DNA from 3 places in the Fundicoccus sp. Sow4_F4 genome. Region 2 is predicted to be linked to each of the others. Evidence: riboswitches for the same ligand, from Rfam matches in the RefSeq annotation. Region 2 holds a riboswitch; each other region holds the start of a gene.
The links. Region 2 has a riboswitch for cobalamin ahead of ACTQ5J_RS05505 (methionine ABC transporter ATP-binding protein). Riboswitches for the same ligand answer to the same signal wherever they lie in the genome.

Region 1: another riboswitch for cobalamin. It lies ahead of ACTQ5J_RS08760 (glutaredoxin family protein); the one in region 2 lies ahead of ACTQ5J_RS05505 (methionine ABC transporter ATP-binding protein).
Region 3: another riboswitch for cobalamin. It lies ahead of ACTQ5J_RS06370 (DUF4430 domain-containing protein); the one in region 2 lies ahead of ACTQ5J_RS05505 (methionine ABC transporter ATP-binding protein).

Annotation. Positions count from the first base shown of each region.
Region 1 is NZ_JBQKLQ010000005.1:101,183-105,873, reverse strand. It holds gene ACTQ5J_RS08770 (6-phospho-beta-glucosidase) at 1-725, shown strand, start outside; gene ACTQ5J_RS08765 (putative quinol monooxygenase) at 857-1,198, shown strand; adenosylcobalamin (AdoCbl) riboswitch at 1,581-1,723, shown strand; gene ACTQ5J_RS08760 (glutaredoxin family protein) at 1,881-2,105, shown strand; gene ACTQ5J_RS08755 (ribonucleotide-diphosphate reductase subunit beta) at 2,117-3,325, shown strand; gene ACTQ5J_RS08750 (sugar-transfer associated ATP-grasp domain-containing protein) at 3,343-4,062, shown strand; gene ACTQ5J_RS08745 (hypothetical protein) at 4,241-4,381, shown strand; gene ACTQ5J_RS08740 (hypothetical protein) at 4,438-4,691, opposite strand, start outside.
Region 2 is NZ_JBQKLQ010000002.1:331,153-335,843, forward strand. It holds gene ACTQ5J_RS05495 (NIL domain-containing protein) at 1-413, opposite strand, end outside; one part of gene ACTQ5J_RS05500 (IS3 family transposase) at 509-1,157, shown strand; one part of gene ACTQ5J_RS05500 (IS3 family transposase) at 1,157-2,079, shown strand; partial or broken gene ACTQ5J_RS05505 (methionine ABC transporter ATP-binding protein) at 2,095-2,613, opposite strand; cobalamin riboswitch at 2,742-2,936, opposite strand; gene ACTQ5J_RS05510 (hypothetical protein) at 3,096-3,383, opposite strand; gene ACTQ5J_RS05515 (phosphoribulokinase) at 3,519-3,983, opposite strand; tRNA gene ACTQ5J_RS05520 (tRNA-Thr) at 4,161-4,233, opposite strand; gene ACTQ5J_RS05525 (DUF2254 domain-containing protein) at 4,332-4,691, opposite strand, start outside.
Region 3 is NZ_JBQKLQ010000003.1:167,726-172,416, reverse strand. It holds gene ACTQ5J_RS06385 (ABC transporter substrate-binding protein) at 1-698, shown strand, start outside; gene ACTQ5J_RS06380 (ABC transporter ATP-binding protein) at 691-1,407, shown strand; gene ACTQ5J_RS06375 (ABC transporter permease) at 1,404-2,141, shown strand; adenosylcobalamin (AdoCbl) riboswitch at 2,223-2,373, shown strand; gene ACTQ5J_RS06370 (DUF4430 domain-containing protein) at 2,533-2,979, shown strand; gene ACTQ5J_RS06365 (ECF transporter S component) at 2,955-3,518, shown strand; gene ACTQ5J_RS06360 (cache domain-containing sensor histidine kinase) at 3,776-4,691, shown strand, end outside.

The DNA of each region.
Region 1 (4,691 bases), on a different contig from region 2:
TGGCGGCAGGGACATTCTATCCAGCTTCACCCAATCCTAAAGATGTTTTCCAAGCCCAGCAGGATAACCGCAATAACTATTTCTTCGTGGACGTGCAAGCACGTGGAGCTTACCCAGCCTATGCTCTTAAATCCTTTGAGCGCGAAGGTATTGTGATTCCTTTTGTAGAAGGCGACAAGGAGTTGTTGAACAAACACACGGTCGACTACATTACGTTCTCATACTATACGTCAAATATGTCCGTTCATCCGGATAATATTGAGATGCACGAAAAGGCCTCAGGTAATATTATTGTTGGTCAAAAAAATCCGTACTTAGAAGTCAGTGAGTGGGGCTGGCCAATTGATCCATTAGGCTTGCGTACGACGATGAACGAAATCTATGACCGCTACCAAAAACCACTTTTCGTTGTTGAAAATGGTTTAGGTGCCATTGATAAACCGGACGAGAATGGCTATGTTGCAGATGATTACCGTATTAATTATCTACGCGATCACATCAGTGCTATGAGGGATGCTGTGACATTGGATGGTGTTGACTTAATGGGCTACACGAGTTGGGCACCGATTGATCTTGTGTCTGCTTCGACAGGCGAAATGTCGAAACGTTATGGCTTCGTTTATGTGGACCGCGATGATGCAGGTAATGGTAGCTTGAACCGTACGAAGAAAAAATCATTTGAATGGTACAAGCAAGTGATTGCCTCAAACGGCGAAACTATTTAATCAAATGCTAGAATGCGACTCACAATCTTACGGCAACGCGGGATAGTGAGTCGTATTTGTTCTAAAAAATTTTTTCAAAGAAGTTCTATCTCAGAAAGGAGAATAATTATTCTACAGAAAGGAGTTTGAGTATGATAAGCATCAATATTTATTACACTGGAAAAGCAGATAAGGCCCAGCAATTTGCCCGTGAGATGAAAGAAAAAGGACTAGTTGATCGGATTCGTCAACAAACAGGCAACTTACGCTATGAGTACTTCACGCCACTTGGCCAACCAGAAACAATTCTTTTAATCGATGCATGGGCTAAGCAATCATCACTCGATGCGCATCACCAGTCCCCGATGATGGATGAAATCATTGCCTTGCGAGAGAAATATGGCTTGACGATGACCGTCGAACGATTCGTTAGTGACACTAATGGAATTCCCGAATATGATGCGACCTTCATTCGCGAGTCGCAAGCGGACTAAACTGCAATTTCAAGAGAAGATTCCAGACAGGCATATCATGATTTATCTAGATGATAGAAATTATCTGTTGGAGTATGACAGTGAGATAAAGAGTGCGATTATAAGCGAAAGTTTAAGTAAGTAATATTTGGTCAGGTAAATTTCCATGTCCTTATCACTTATTTGTTGAAGCACACGATGCGAGTTTGTAAAGCATGATAAAATCAGTACAAAGGTAGGGCGTTCGTGATTAATACAGATCTTAAAATGATGATGCGGATAAAGTAACTGACAGAAATAAATTTAAAAATTAGAAAAACCCGAGATTACGATGATGTAATCTCGGGTTTTTCTCTTGCTTACTTGTCTAGATAATCAATTATTTCAGTGTTGGTCAAATAGACTTGCAGTAAATCTAGATTAAGGTGAAGCTGGTGTAAATCCAGCACAGTCCCTATGCTACTGTGAGCCATTATTTAATGGCAAGTCAGATCTCCATCTATGAACAATAATTGTTACATCTCAGGGTTTTGTAACATTTGTTTATATCTGTTTGCTTATTTTGGACATTTTGTGTCCTTTTTTAAGTTTGAAGATTATGACAAAGGCCTGGGAGCTTTCTGTACATAGTCTTTTTTATTGGCTAAAATTGTGCAGGAACTTCTGGAGGAATATCCTGTAATAAATTTTAGAGGAGGCCAGCATGAAGAAAGTCGAGCTATACACCAAAGATGGTTGTGGTCAGTGCCAGCTACTTAAGCAGTGGTTAGGTATGAAAAAAGTTACTTATAGTGAAGTGAATGTCAGTCATAATGAACCAGCCCTTGAATTACTTCAATCACGTGGTATGACATCTTTACCACGCATAAGGATTGATGATGAATTCATTAAATATAGTGAGTTTATTGATATATTAGATTACTTATAAAGGAGCAGACAATGATCAAAACAGTCATAAAACGTACGGGTGATATCGTAGAGTTTGATAGAGAAAAAATTAAAATCGCGATCACTAAAGCTAATAATGAAACTAAAGAAATGACAGAAGAAAATATCGAAAGTGTGACACAGAATATTATTAACGGGATTGATCAAGAATCGCTCGATGTAGAAACGATCCAAGACTTAGTCGAAGAAAAGCTCATGTTGAACCTGTTTACTAAGACCGCCAAGGCTTATATACTTTATCGCCATGAGCGAATTGAAGAACGGAAGCCAGATATTTTTAAAGGCCGAAAGAATCTGAAACCCTTTGAGTATCCAGAATTAGCGTTATACAAAGAAGCGATTCAACACTCCTACTGGCTGCATACGGAATACAACTATACGAGTGATATTCATGATTATAAAATTAATGTCCAGCCACATGAGCGGACCGCGATAAAGAATTCTATGCTAGCCATTGCCCAAATTGAAGTAGATGTTAAAGAATTCTGGGGGGATTTGTATAAGCGTCTCCCTAAACCAGAACTTGCGAATGTTGGCTTTACCTTTGCAGAATCCGAAGTCCATCATAGTGACGCTTATGCCCATCTATTAGAACTATTAGGTCTTAATAGTGAATTCGAACGAATTGAAGAAATACCTGCACTTGACCATCGCGTTAACTATTTGAAGAAACATAATGATTATGCCAGAAATGGTAGCAACCGGGATTACACGATCGCAATTTTATTATTTTCGGCTTTCATTGAACATATTTCTTTATTCAGCCAATTTCTAATAATTATGGCATTCAATAAACACAAAAATCTGTTTAGTGGAATATCCAATGTGATTGAAGCGACTTCTAAGGAAGAACAGCTTCATGGGGAGTTTGGGATTGATCTCATTAACACGATTCGCAATGAGCAACCCCAGTGGTTTGATGAAGAGATGGCTCGAGATATTTATGAGTTATGTCGCGACGCATATATTTCAGAACACGAGGTTTTGAATTGGATCTTTGAAGATGGGGAATTGGATTTTATTCCGCGCTATACAGTAGAAGAATTTATTAAAAATCGACTGAATAATTCACTTGAATTCATTGGGCTCGAACGAATTTTCGAAGTGGATGAGGTGGAAGTTGCAAAAACAGATTGGTTTGATGATGAAGTGGTCGCAACTAAACATGTGGATTTCTTTGAGAAGAGATCGGTCAACTAATTTCTCGAAACGAAGAGTTGCAAGATTCAGAGGGCTTGTTGACTTATTTGACCACGCATCCCAACGTGAAACTGGTCATCAAGCCAATTGACGGTGCTGAAGGCCGGGGTGTTTCAGTTGTTTATTGGGCCGATGGACAAATTCATAGAAATAGCCAAAATATGACTCCTCCGATGTTTTTAGACTATCTCGATAATTTGGATGATTACTTTATCTCAGAATTTATTCAACAAGGAGAATTTGCTCAAGCATTATTTCCTGAGACGTTAAATACGATTCGAATGCTTACGATGATTGATCCGTTTACTCAGAAGGCATTTATTGCTGCTTCGGTCTTCCGAGTTGGAACCAGTCTATCGATGCCGACGGACAATTTCCGGAGAAGAGGCTTAAGTCTCTCTATTGCCTTTGACACGGGACAATTAGGTAAAGCCGCCGTGATTCCTCATCAAGGAGTTATTAACTGGTATGAAAAACATCCCGATACAGGGATGCAATTGACTGGACAGTCAGTGCCACATTGGCCAGAAATAAAAACTAAGATGCTGTCTGTTGCCAATCATGTTTACGAAATGAAGCAAATTAAATATGTAGGCTGGGATGTAGTCGTAACGAATTCTGGCATTTGCTTATTAGAAGGAAATAGTGAACCAGGAGTTAGTTTACATCAAGTGCATCAGCCAATCCTTGCGAATCCGAAAGCTAAGGCTTTTTACCACTATCATAAAGTGCTTTAAGACTCCATTACTAGGAAAGATGTTAGAAAAACGACAATTTCAAGCAATTTGGACAGAATACTTCTATTAGTATAATTAGAAGTAGATAAAAAAAGCATACTCCTTCGCTTTTTAATGGATGTGAGGTGTTGGTTGTGAAAAAAATAAAAACAAGAACAAAGATTCTGTAGTAATTCAGATGACGCTTGAGGAGCATTATGGCTTTGAATTTATTGCGGGACTTACCTCAAGTGGTCTTCCTTATGGAACTACGCTGGAAGAAGCAGCAGAATGGGCTGACATTGAACCCAATCCAGAGGCCGATGATTTCCCCTTTTAATTAAAAGACGCGACAATGTGGGAAAATACACCACGTCGTCGCATTTTTTGTTTAGTCTATAGCTGACCAAAGATACTTGTTTGAATGGCATCGAGTTGTTGATGACGCGCTGCGTCCTTCAACGTTTGATCTTCCAGCATTTGGTCTAAATCTTGTTTGCATTTTAATGGAATATTCAATCGACGATTCACCACATTGGCACTTGTCACAAACTTTGGATCAATCTTTTTTAAAAGTTCTTGTACTCTGATCTCAATCGCAAAATTTAAAAACTGAACCCGTTCTGCCACATTAGAGGTTTCAAACGAAA
Region 2 (4,691 bases):
TCACCGGAGAAAGCTACTAGTAAATTTCCAACCGGTGTATTTTGTAAAATTTCAACATGACCATAAATAATGTTGACCGTCACATCGAAGTCTTTCACCAAGGTAGCGATTAAGGGTTGGGTTGTGCTAACCCCAACATAACTCAAGCGAGCGAGAATCCCATCGCGATTTAATTGCTGCGTTTCTGGATGTTGTAAAACGGTAGCCAATTCTTGGTCAAAATGGGTTGCAGTATCAATAAACTCTTTTGTTAGTTGTTCTTTTGGCTGGGTGAAAATATCAATAATGGTACCTTGCTCCAGAATACGACCATCTTCCATGACCGCCACTTTATGGCATAAGTCTTTTACTACTGACATTTCATGCGTAATAATGACAATCGTTAGACCTAGTTTTTCGTTTAATTCTCTCAATAAATCGAGAATCGAACTGATTGTTTTTGCTATGCTCTCTATAAAGTAGACAGAGAAATAAAAAAACTCTACTACTTTTATAGGGGGCTATTTCTATGTCAGGAAGAACAACTAAACATACATTGGAGGAGCGTGTTAGTGCAGTTCGACGTGTTACTGAAGAATATCATAGTTACAGTCAAGTCGCACGAGACTACTTAGTCGATCCCTTAACGATAGAAGCTTGGGTTAGAAAATATCAACTGGATGGCTTAGAAGGGTTGAAAGTATCTAAATCACATAAGAATTATTCGAACGAACTTAAATATGCTGCTGTTCAAGCTTATTTATTCGGTCACCTTAGTTCACAGGCATGCTGTGAAAAATATGGCATCTCTGATGGTTCAGTGTTAAGAACGTGGATTAAACAGTATACTAATGGTGAGGATTTAAAATCTATTAGTAAAGGGAGATCGACGATGACTAAAGCGCGTAAAACAACACACCAGGAACGATTGGAAATTGCACAACACTGTCTGGCAGAAGATAAAAATTATCAGAAGATGGCTGATTTGTACAACGTTTCTTATTCACAAGTTTATCAATGGGTTCGCAAATATCAAGCGCATGGCCCCGATGCATTAATTGATCGACGTGGCCGTACGTTAGAGTCGAAATCCAAGCTGAGTGAACAAGAGATTCTTCAACTGAGAATCAAAGAGTTGGAGCGTCGTAATACCTATTTAGAAGCAGAGAATGGTCTAATAAAAAAGTTGAAAGAAATCGAAAGGAGGCGGTAACCGCCACAGCAGTAAGAAACGATTCTAAGTTTAAAGCGATTCAGATGCATCACGAAGAAACAGGCTGTACCATTACCCTATTATGCAATTTATTAGAGGTGTCACGGTCCGGCTACTATAAGTGGCTAAATCGTGAAGAAACCGTACTAGATCAAGAAAATGCCTGGCTAATGGCTGAAATCGAATGGGTCTTCCAATTATATGAGGGGATTTTTGGCTATCGTCGTGTACAGATACATATTAATCGTTATCACTCAAGAAATTATAGTTTGAAAAGGATTCGCCGCTTAATGCAATTAATGGGCTTGAAGTCCCATATTCGCCGCGCAAAGGGGTATAGTGCTCAAGCGAGTTATCGTAATATAGAACCCAACCGACTGAATCGTGAATTTAGCGCAGATAGACCCAATGAAAAATGGGTCACAGATATTACTCATCTCTTCTTTGGTATGAGTCAGAAAGCGTATCTAAGTGTAATAAAGGACCTTTATGATGGCTCAATTATTGCCTATCAAGTGAGCTTAAAAAATGATACCGTTTTAGTGATGGATACCTTAAATCAAGCAATTCAGGTTGCACCTGAAACAGGCATTTTAATTCATAGCGATCGCGGTAGTCAATATACTTCTGGTGAATATCGTCAATTTACGACACAACAAGGATATATTAGGAGTATGTCGCGTACAGGTGAAGTGTTAGATAATGCGCCTATTGAAAGCTTCTTTAGCCATTTTAAATGTGAATGTTACCATTTAAAAAAGTTTCTGACTTATGAAAAATTAGTAGAAGCTATCGATAGTTACATCAGGTTTTATAACGAAACACGATTCCAATCTAAATTAAACAACCTGACACCATTGGAGTTTCGGAATCAGGTTGCAGCTTAAATTTTATTTTATTACAGGGTCCAAGGCGCTTGTTGCTTCATCACACAACAGGACATCTGGATCATTGGCGAGGGCACGCGCTATCGCAACCCGTTGCTTTTGACCTCCTGATAATTGGCTAGGGAAATTATCGGTTTTTTCTTTCAAACCAACTAAGCTGAGCAATTCAGCTACTTTCGCAGCCACTTCTTTCTTATTCAATCCGCTGCCTTTTAATGGGAAAGCGACATTTTCAAAAATCGTGCGTGATTCCATTAAGTTAAAATGTTGAAAAATCATCCCAATTTTCTTACGAGCTTCCCTTAAATCTTTAGGTGCTAACTCCATTAAATTCTGTCCATTGACATTGACTGTTCCTTTAGTTGGTCTTTGTAACAAGTTAATCGTCCGCACTAACGTACTTTTCCCCGCACCACTATAACCAACAATTCCAAAGATCTCGCCTTGTTCGACTGCCATCGAAACATCTTTCACCGCTGTGACGACACGATCATCGTCATGAAAAATCACATCTATATCACGTAATTCAATCACATATGTACCTCCTCTAAATACTGCATTTACTTACAAATAAAAACCGCTCATCTATGGATGAACGGCAAAAAAACGATAGAGAGTCTGTATTAGAATTCCATCGTTTCTTCTTTTCCATCCCCGAAAAATAGAAACTAAATTATTTGGCAGGTCTCCTGGCTCATGCTTCGTCCTACTACAGCCCTTCCCGTATTCCTAACCTACAGCTAGGTGATACAGTGGTTTACTGATTCGTCCACACTAACAGTTGCGGGGGCAGCTCCAGCTTTCAACTGGATTCCCTTTTAAGGCATTGCGATGCCGCCAAATAATTAGGCACTATATATTGTATTGTAACACTATATTTTAAGCCCATTAACACTACATGTAGTATTGCAACATATTCATTAAGCTAATCATAGGTTATTTAGATTTCTATAAAGTAAGGTTAATAGCACAATTAGACAGATTGTCTTACATAGAAAGAGAGCTGGAATAAACTTTCAGCCTCGCTTTTTTTCACGTTGGGTGATTTTATATGGTTCACCTTTGCTATCATAGGTAATCCATTCGCCCACCGGGTCTCCTTTTTCAAAGTAGCCTGAACGCTTAATGGTGCCATCAATGCGGTACCATTCCCAATAGCCTTCTGGTTGGTCGTCAACTATTTTGCCTTTTGACCAGATGGTCTCGCCACTTGCATGGTACTTGATTGTGTAGCCATCCACTACTTCTATTTTCTTTTGCTTGATGCTTTTTGGATTGATTTTCTCACTTTTATTGCTCATCATGCTTATCCTCCCAACTTTATTTGACTGCAAAAATTCATTCTGATTCTATTCCTTTAACTCAAAGTATAGTGTCAGACACCGTAACGTTTTATCGCGCGTTGGAATTGCCTTTTCACAACCATATGACCTTGACCACTAGACCTCAAATTTTTCTAACACAAAATTGTTGTTAGACGTGTTTATCACGACATCAAAGTGTTCGCTGTAAGGGTGCATAAACCGTTCATACTGAATTCGCCGCTGTGGGTGGAACTCTTTTAAATCAGTCAGTTTGACGCCCCGCTCTATGACATCACGATTTTCCCTTCTTCTGAGCTCTGTTTCGCTATCACAGTATAGATAAATCGATAGATCAAATAAGCCTAACTCTAAAAATGTAATGCTCATGCCCTCGATGAAACTAATTGGATAGCTTGATGAAATTAAAGAGCTAGCCATATACTCCGTTTCGATGGTATAAAAATCTAGTCCATTTCGAATCATTTGAATGTCTCGTTTTAAAGCTGGCAAATGGTGGGCTTGCGGGTGACAAGCTGTCATTTTGGCAGCATATGTTTGATGATTCAGTTTCTCTAAGATTTTCTGTACTATTGCTTCCAATTTTTCACTTTCTTTTTTTGACTAGGATTTACTTTACGGTTGTTCCATTATAATGCGACATCTTCTTCTCCTGCAAGTTTACTGATGGATGTGTGACGATTTGGTTTTGGGAAATACTAGACAGAAAAAGGTACATCTCAGGTTTTAAACCTCGATGTACCTTCTAAATTAATGTGATGCCGGCTATAGGGATCGAACCTACGGCCTCCGCGTTACGAGTGCGATGCTCTACCAACTGAGCTAAACCGGCATTCTTTGTGTTTTGAACTACAAAGAATATAATAAACCTTTCAGCCAAAATGTAAAGGTCTTAGTGAAAAATAACACAGCTAGTTTTCGGTTTCAAGCTCATTGCTCCTGCTCAGGATGGTTAATCCCTAGAATCCGATGTTGGCGTTCCTCGATATTTTGAATATCGAGTCTTTCAGTGAAATTGGGACTCGTTAGATTAAACAGATAATTACTGTAATCCTTAATATAGTTTAGCTTCTTAGGATGTGCAGCATAAGCAACTGTCAACAAAGAGTCAAACAGTGCCACCACTCCAGAAATATCTTGCTTCATATAGTGAATTAATTGCCAATAACTTTCATATAAGTCTTTTGGAAAATTATTGAAATCATAAATCACGCTACCTCCCGAAGACAATGTCTCATCAGTGTCTTCGCCCATCAACACAAACCTTCCTGGTATACTGGCAAATTTTGA
Region 3 (4,691 bases), on a different contig from region 2:
AACAAACGTCAGCCCAAGCCCAGCAAATTGATGTCTATATGGCGAGTTTGGTCGAATTTTTAATTGCGATCGAAAATAATCCCGAAGCGGGTGCGATTACGACCAGTACGGACGGGGTCTTTCCTGTGGTCGTGTCACCCAAGTATGATGGCGGAAAAGACGTCAGCATTGGCTTGATGGAAATCAGTGTCACGAATTATGTGGCCGATTTATTTTTAAGCGATTATGCGTTGGATAAACAGTTTATTGCAGAAGTTCCGTTAAGAATTCAGATGTTATTGGCCGGGGAATTGGACATGGCCGTTCTGCCAGAGCCGATGGCGTCGAATGCACAAGCCCAAGGCTTGGAGAAACTGTTAGTGAGTGAATCGGACGATTTTTCTCCGAATGTGATGATTTTCAATCAAGCGACCTTAAGTGAAGAAGCCGATAAAGTGGCTGCCTTCCACCAAGCCTATAATGCGGCTGTTCTAGCGATGGAAGGGCAGGAAGAAGCGGTCAAGGCTTTGTTGCTTGAACGCATTGGTTTAGATGAGAGCATCCAAGACTTATTGGTGCTACCAACCTATCACCTAACCCGCCTGCCGAGTGAAGAAAATGTTAAAGCAGCTCGCGTTTGGCTAGAGCAGTTGTTGGGACAAGAAATCACAGTGTCCTATGATGAGTTAGTTGTTGAAGACTACGTGAGCAATGATTAAAGCTGATTCCCTAAGACTAGTCAGTGGTTCGACCGTGATTTTAGATGACGTCACAGTTGAGATCAAGCGGCATCAGACGACCGTGATTATCGGTCCCTCTGGCTGTGGTAAGTCAAGTTTATTGCGTGTACTGGCGGGTTGGCAGCCATTGACTTCGGGCAGCCTTGAGCCGACATTATCAAGCAGTGAAGTGGGGCTGCTCTTTCAAGATTATCAATTATTTCCATGGCATACGGTTGAGAAAAATCTACGATTAGCCTTGCAGGCCTTAAAGTTAACACGCAAAGAACAAAGCGAGCGTGTCGAAGAGCTGGCGCAGACTTTGGAGCTTCAGTCGCTTCTGCAAAAGTATCCTCACCAAATAAGTGGCGGGCAACAACAAAGAGTGGCCTTAGGGCAATTACTAGCCAAAGAGGCCAGTTATTTATTTTTGGACGAACCGACCTCCGCCCTGGACGCTTTGACGAAAGAAAAAATTCAAGACTTGCTGGTTAGTTTGCAAAAGAAACACTCTCTAACGATTGTTTGGGTCACGCATAGTATCGAGGAAGCGGCTTTTCTTGGGCAGAATGTGTGGGTGATGGAAGAAGCCAGCGTCATAAAAAGTTTACAGAATCCCTTAGCTGCCAGTGAGAATTACCGGCAACAGGCCCATTATTTTGAGCAACAATTGTTACTGCGACAACTTTTGGGAGGCAATCAGCGATGAAACAAATGCTGTCTAAGGTTTATGCTATTTGTATGGTCCTGCTTGTCTGGTATGGCGCTTACCGTATGTTGGAGGCATTTATCGTGCCAAATCCTTGGCATGTATTTGAGTATTTGTGGCGTGAGTCGCTTGGCGGGAGCTTGTGGCCACATATTCAAGCTAGCTTGTGGCGGATTTTATGGTCAGTCGCGGGCTCTTTATTCTTTGGCGCCTCCTCGGGTTTACTGGCAGGCAGTGTCCCTCTTGTTGATCGGTTGTTAACGCCAATCGTCTATTTGTTTTATCCAGTTCCACGGGTGGCCTTCTTGCCAGTCTTTTTACTCTTATTAGGCTTAGGTGAGCTGTCAAAAGTCGCCTTAATGATTGCAGTAGCAGCGTTTTATATTTACATTCCTTTGCGTGATACAGTCAAATATTTGCCAAAAAGTTACTTGCAACAAGCCCGGCAATTTGGCTTTAATGCTTGGCAGACTTTGAGGTATATTATTTTACCATGTGTGGCACCAGAATTATTGACGGCCTTAAAATTAACATTGGGGACAAGCATGGCAACGTTATTTTTCGTAGAAAATTATGTCACCCAGTGGGGTTTGGGCTATTTTATTATGACGAGTTGGTTCAAATCGGATTATATTGCCTTGTATGCGGGCATCGTTTTACTTAGCTTACTAGGCAATATCCTGTTCGCTTTATTGGGCCTCGTTCAAACACTCAGCATCAAGTGGCAAGCTTGAAGTAGCTGTTAAATTTTCCTTACTTCTTTCTGTCAAGACTTGAAATAAACGAGCGTTTGACCTAAGATAAATTGAGATAGAATTACCGTTCAAAGACAGCTGAAAGATGGAAGTTTGGTTCAATTCCAACACGGTCCCGCCACTGTAATCATGTGACAACATGTAGTCAGATCTTTCTTTCAGTTTGCTAATTTTTGCGATGACTATTCCGAGGCAGAATAGAATCGTGCAGCAGTCTATGTAGGGGTACATAGGCTGTTTTTTTGCATACAAGGTATGGCTGTTTTTTATAGACTGGATGAAAAACATCTCAGATAGCTCTGCTTGTGTCGCTGTTTTAGCAAATAATTGGCTTCTATCAAAGCTTAAGTTTACTAAGGAGGAATTATTTATGAAAAAATGGTTATTACTTTTATCAGCATCTTTTGTCTTAGCAGCGTGTGGTCAAGAGGTTGCAGAACCCCAAGTTGACACGTCAGCTGATACAGCGACAAGTGTCGTTGAAAGCGAGGTCAGCTCAGAGCTTGCGAGTTCAGAAACAGATGCTGACTTAGTTGAGGTCACAGTGTCCGTAACGGAAGATGGCGAATTAATTACAGACGGTGAACAAGTAGTCGAAGTCGAAGAAGGTGCACTGTTATTAGATGTGATGAAAGAACATTATGCTATCACAGAAGACGGCGGCTTTATCTCAGCCATTAATGGCGTAGAACAAGATGAAGATGCAGGCAAATGGTGGATGTTTGATGTCAACGGTGCAATGGGCGAAACCGGTGCGGCAGAAACTGAATTACAAGCAGGTGACTTAATTGAATGGAAACTAGAGGCCTTCGAATAAAACCAAGAAAATACTTTAGCGTTCAAAGAATTGCTGTCTTAGCTGCCCTAACCGCCATGAGTCATGTTGGGCGCTTGCTCTTCCAGTTTATCCCTAATGTTCAGCCAATGACGACGATTCTCTTACTGATTGCGCTAGTGATGGGGACTGTTGACGGGCTGGTTGTCGCTTTATTGTCCTTGTTACTATCCAATATGTTTCTAGGGATGGGTCCTTGGACAATGTCACAATTTATTGCGTTTACAGTCGTTATATTAGTGACGGGTTGTTTGCGACCGGTCTACCGATCAAACCGCCTACAGCCACTACTGAAACGTGGCCTGTTTATTGCTTTTGCTTTTCTGACAGGTTTGCTGTACGGCTTTGTTATTTCAATAATCGATGCTAGATTATTCGGCATTGCTAATTTCTGGGTCTATTATTTACAAGGCCTATCCTTTGATCTGTTACATGCTGCTGGAAATGCTGCCTTCTTCTTAATCTTGGAACCAATTCTGGTACCCTTAATTAAAAAGCACAGTGGCTTGTCACTCGATTAAGTTTCAACAGGACCGAACAGATCAACTCATAATGAATGGCCGAAAGGCCGTGTAGGCAAAATCCATCATCAAAAGCACTCATTGACGCATAGACTTTCAATGGGTGCTTTTTGTTTTCTCAAAGGCATAACGAATGAGTCAATCTTTACAAAAGAAAAAAATTCAGGCACAATGTTGTTAACGGATACATTAAAGTATATACTTTCTCGGATAACTCATACGTGGTAAAAAGCAGCACAATCAGGGGTTGAAGTATAATGAAAATCAAACAGTTTTTTCAAATGAACACAATTAAGAAGCGACTCTACTTGATTTATGTAGGGCTGCTTTTTATACCCATTATTCTGGTAGGCTATTATATCAGTGTTGAAATCCGCTCGAATCAGATCGATACGAAAATTGAAGAAATCGAACAGAATACCATTCGGACAACGAATGATTTAATTAGAACCTTTGAATTAATCATCCGCGTCTCTGACTGGATTTACCAAGATGAGCGACTTGCTCAAATTGTCGGGACCCAGTTTCAGAATATCTATGACGTTGTGCAAACCTATGAAAATTACAGTCAGTTTTCCGACTATATAAAATATTATCCTGAAATAGATTATTTACGTTTTTATACGGATAATCCTACCCTCTTGAGTAGTGTCGGCTTCCATCCAGTCACCCCGGCTATTACTTCAACAGCTTGGTATCAAGATACGATCGAAAAACGTGGACAAATCGTCTGGCGCATGATTGAAGATCCCATCACTAGGGAAAAAAATTTAAATCTGACGCGCTCAGTCTTTCGAAACAATCAGTTTATTGGTGTGGTAACCATTGCAGTGTCGACCGATGAAATCAATCAAATGCTAGCCAACTCAGGTAACAGTACTTTTTTAACATTGGATAATAATTTAATTTTTAACTACACGAGTCCCGAGTCGCCAGAAGAAGTCTCTGATTATTACCGCTTATTGGCTTTAGAAGGTGACCGAATTGACTTGAATCACGCGAATAGTGAGGAAGAAAGTATCCAAGGGACTGGTAATCAACTCACCTTTACGGTACAACCCGTTCCTTTGAATAAATCCTTGATTTCTCACTTTGAAATCGTTGGGACGGTGCCGACCATCAGCATAACCCGAGAGGCGAACCGCGTCTTAGTGACCGGTTATTTAATTATCG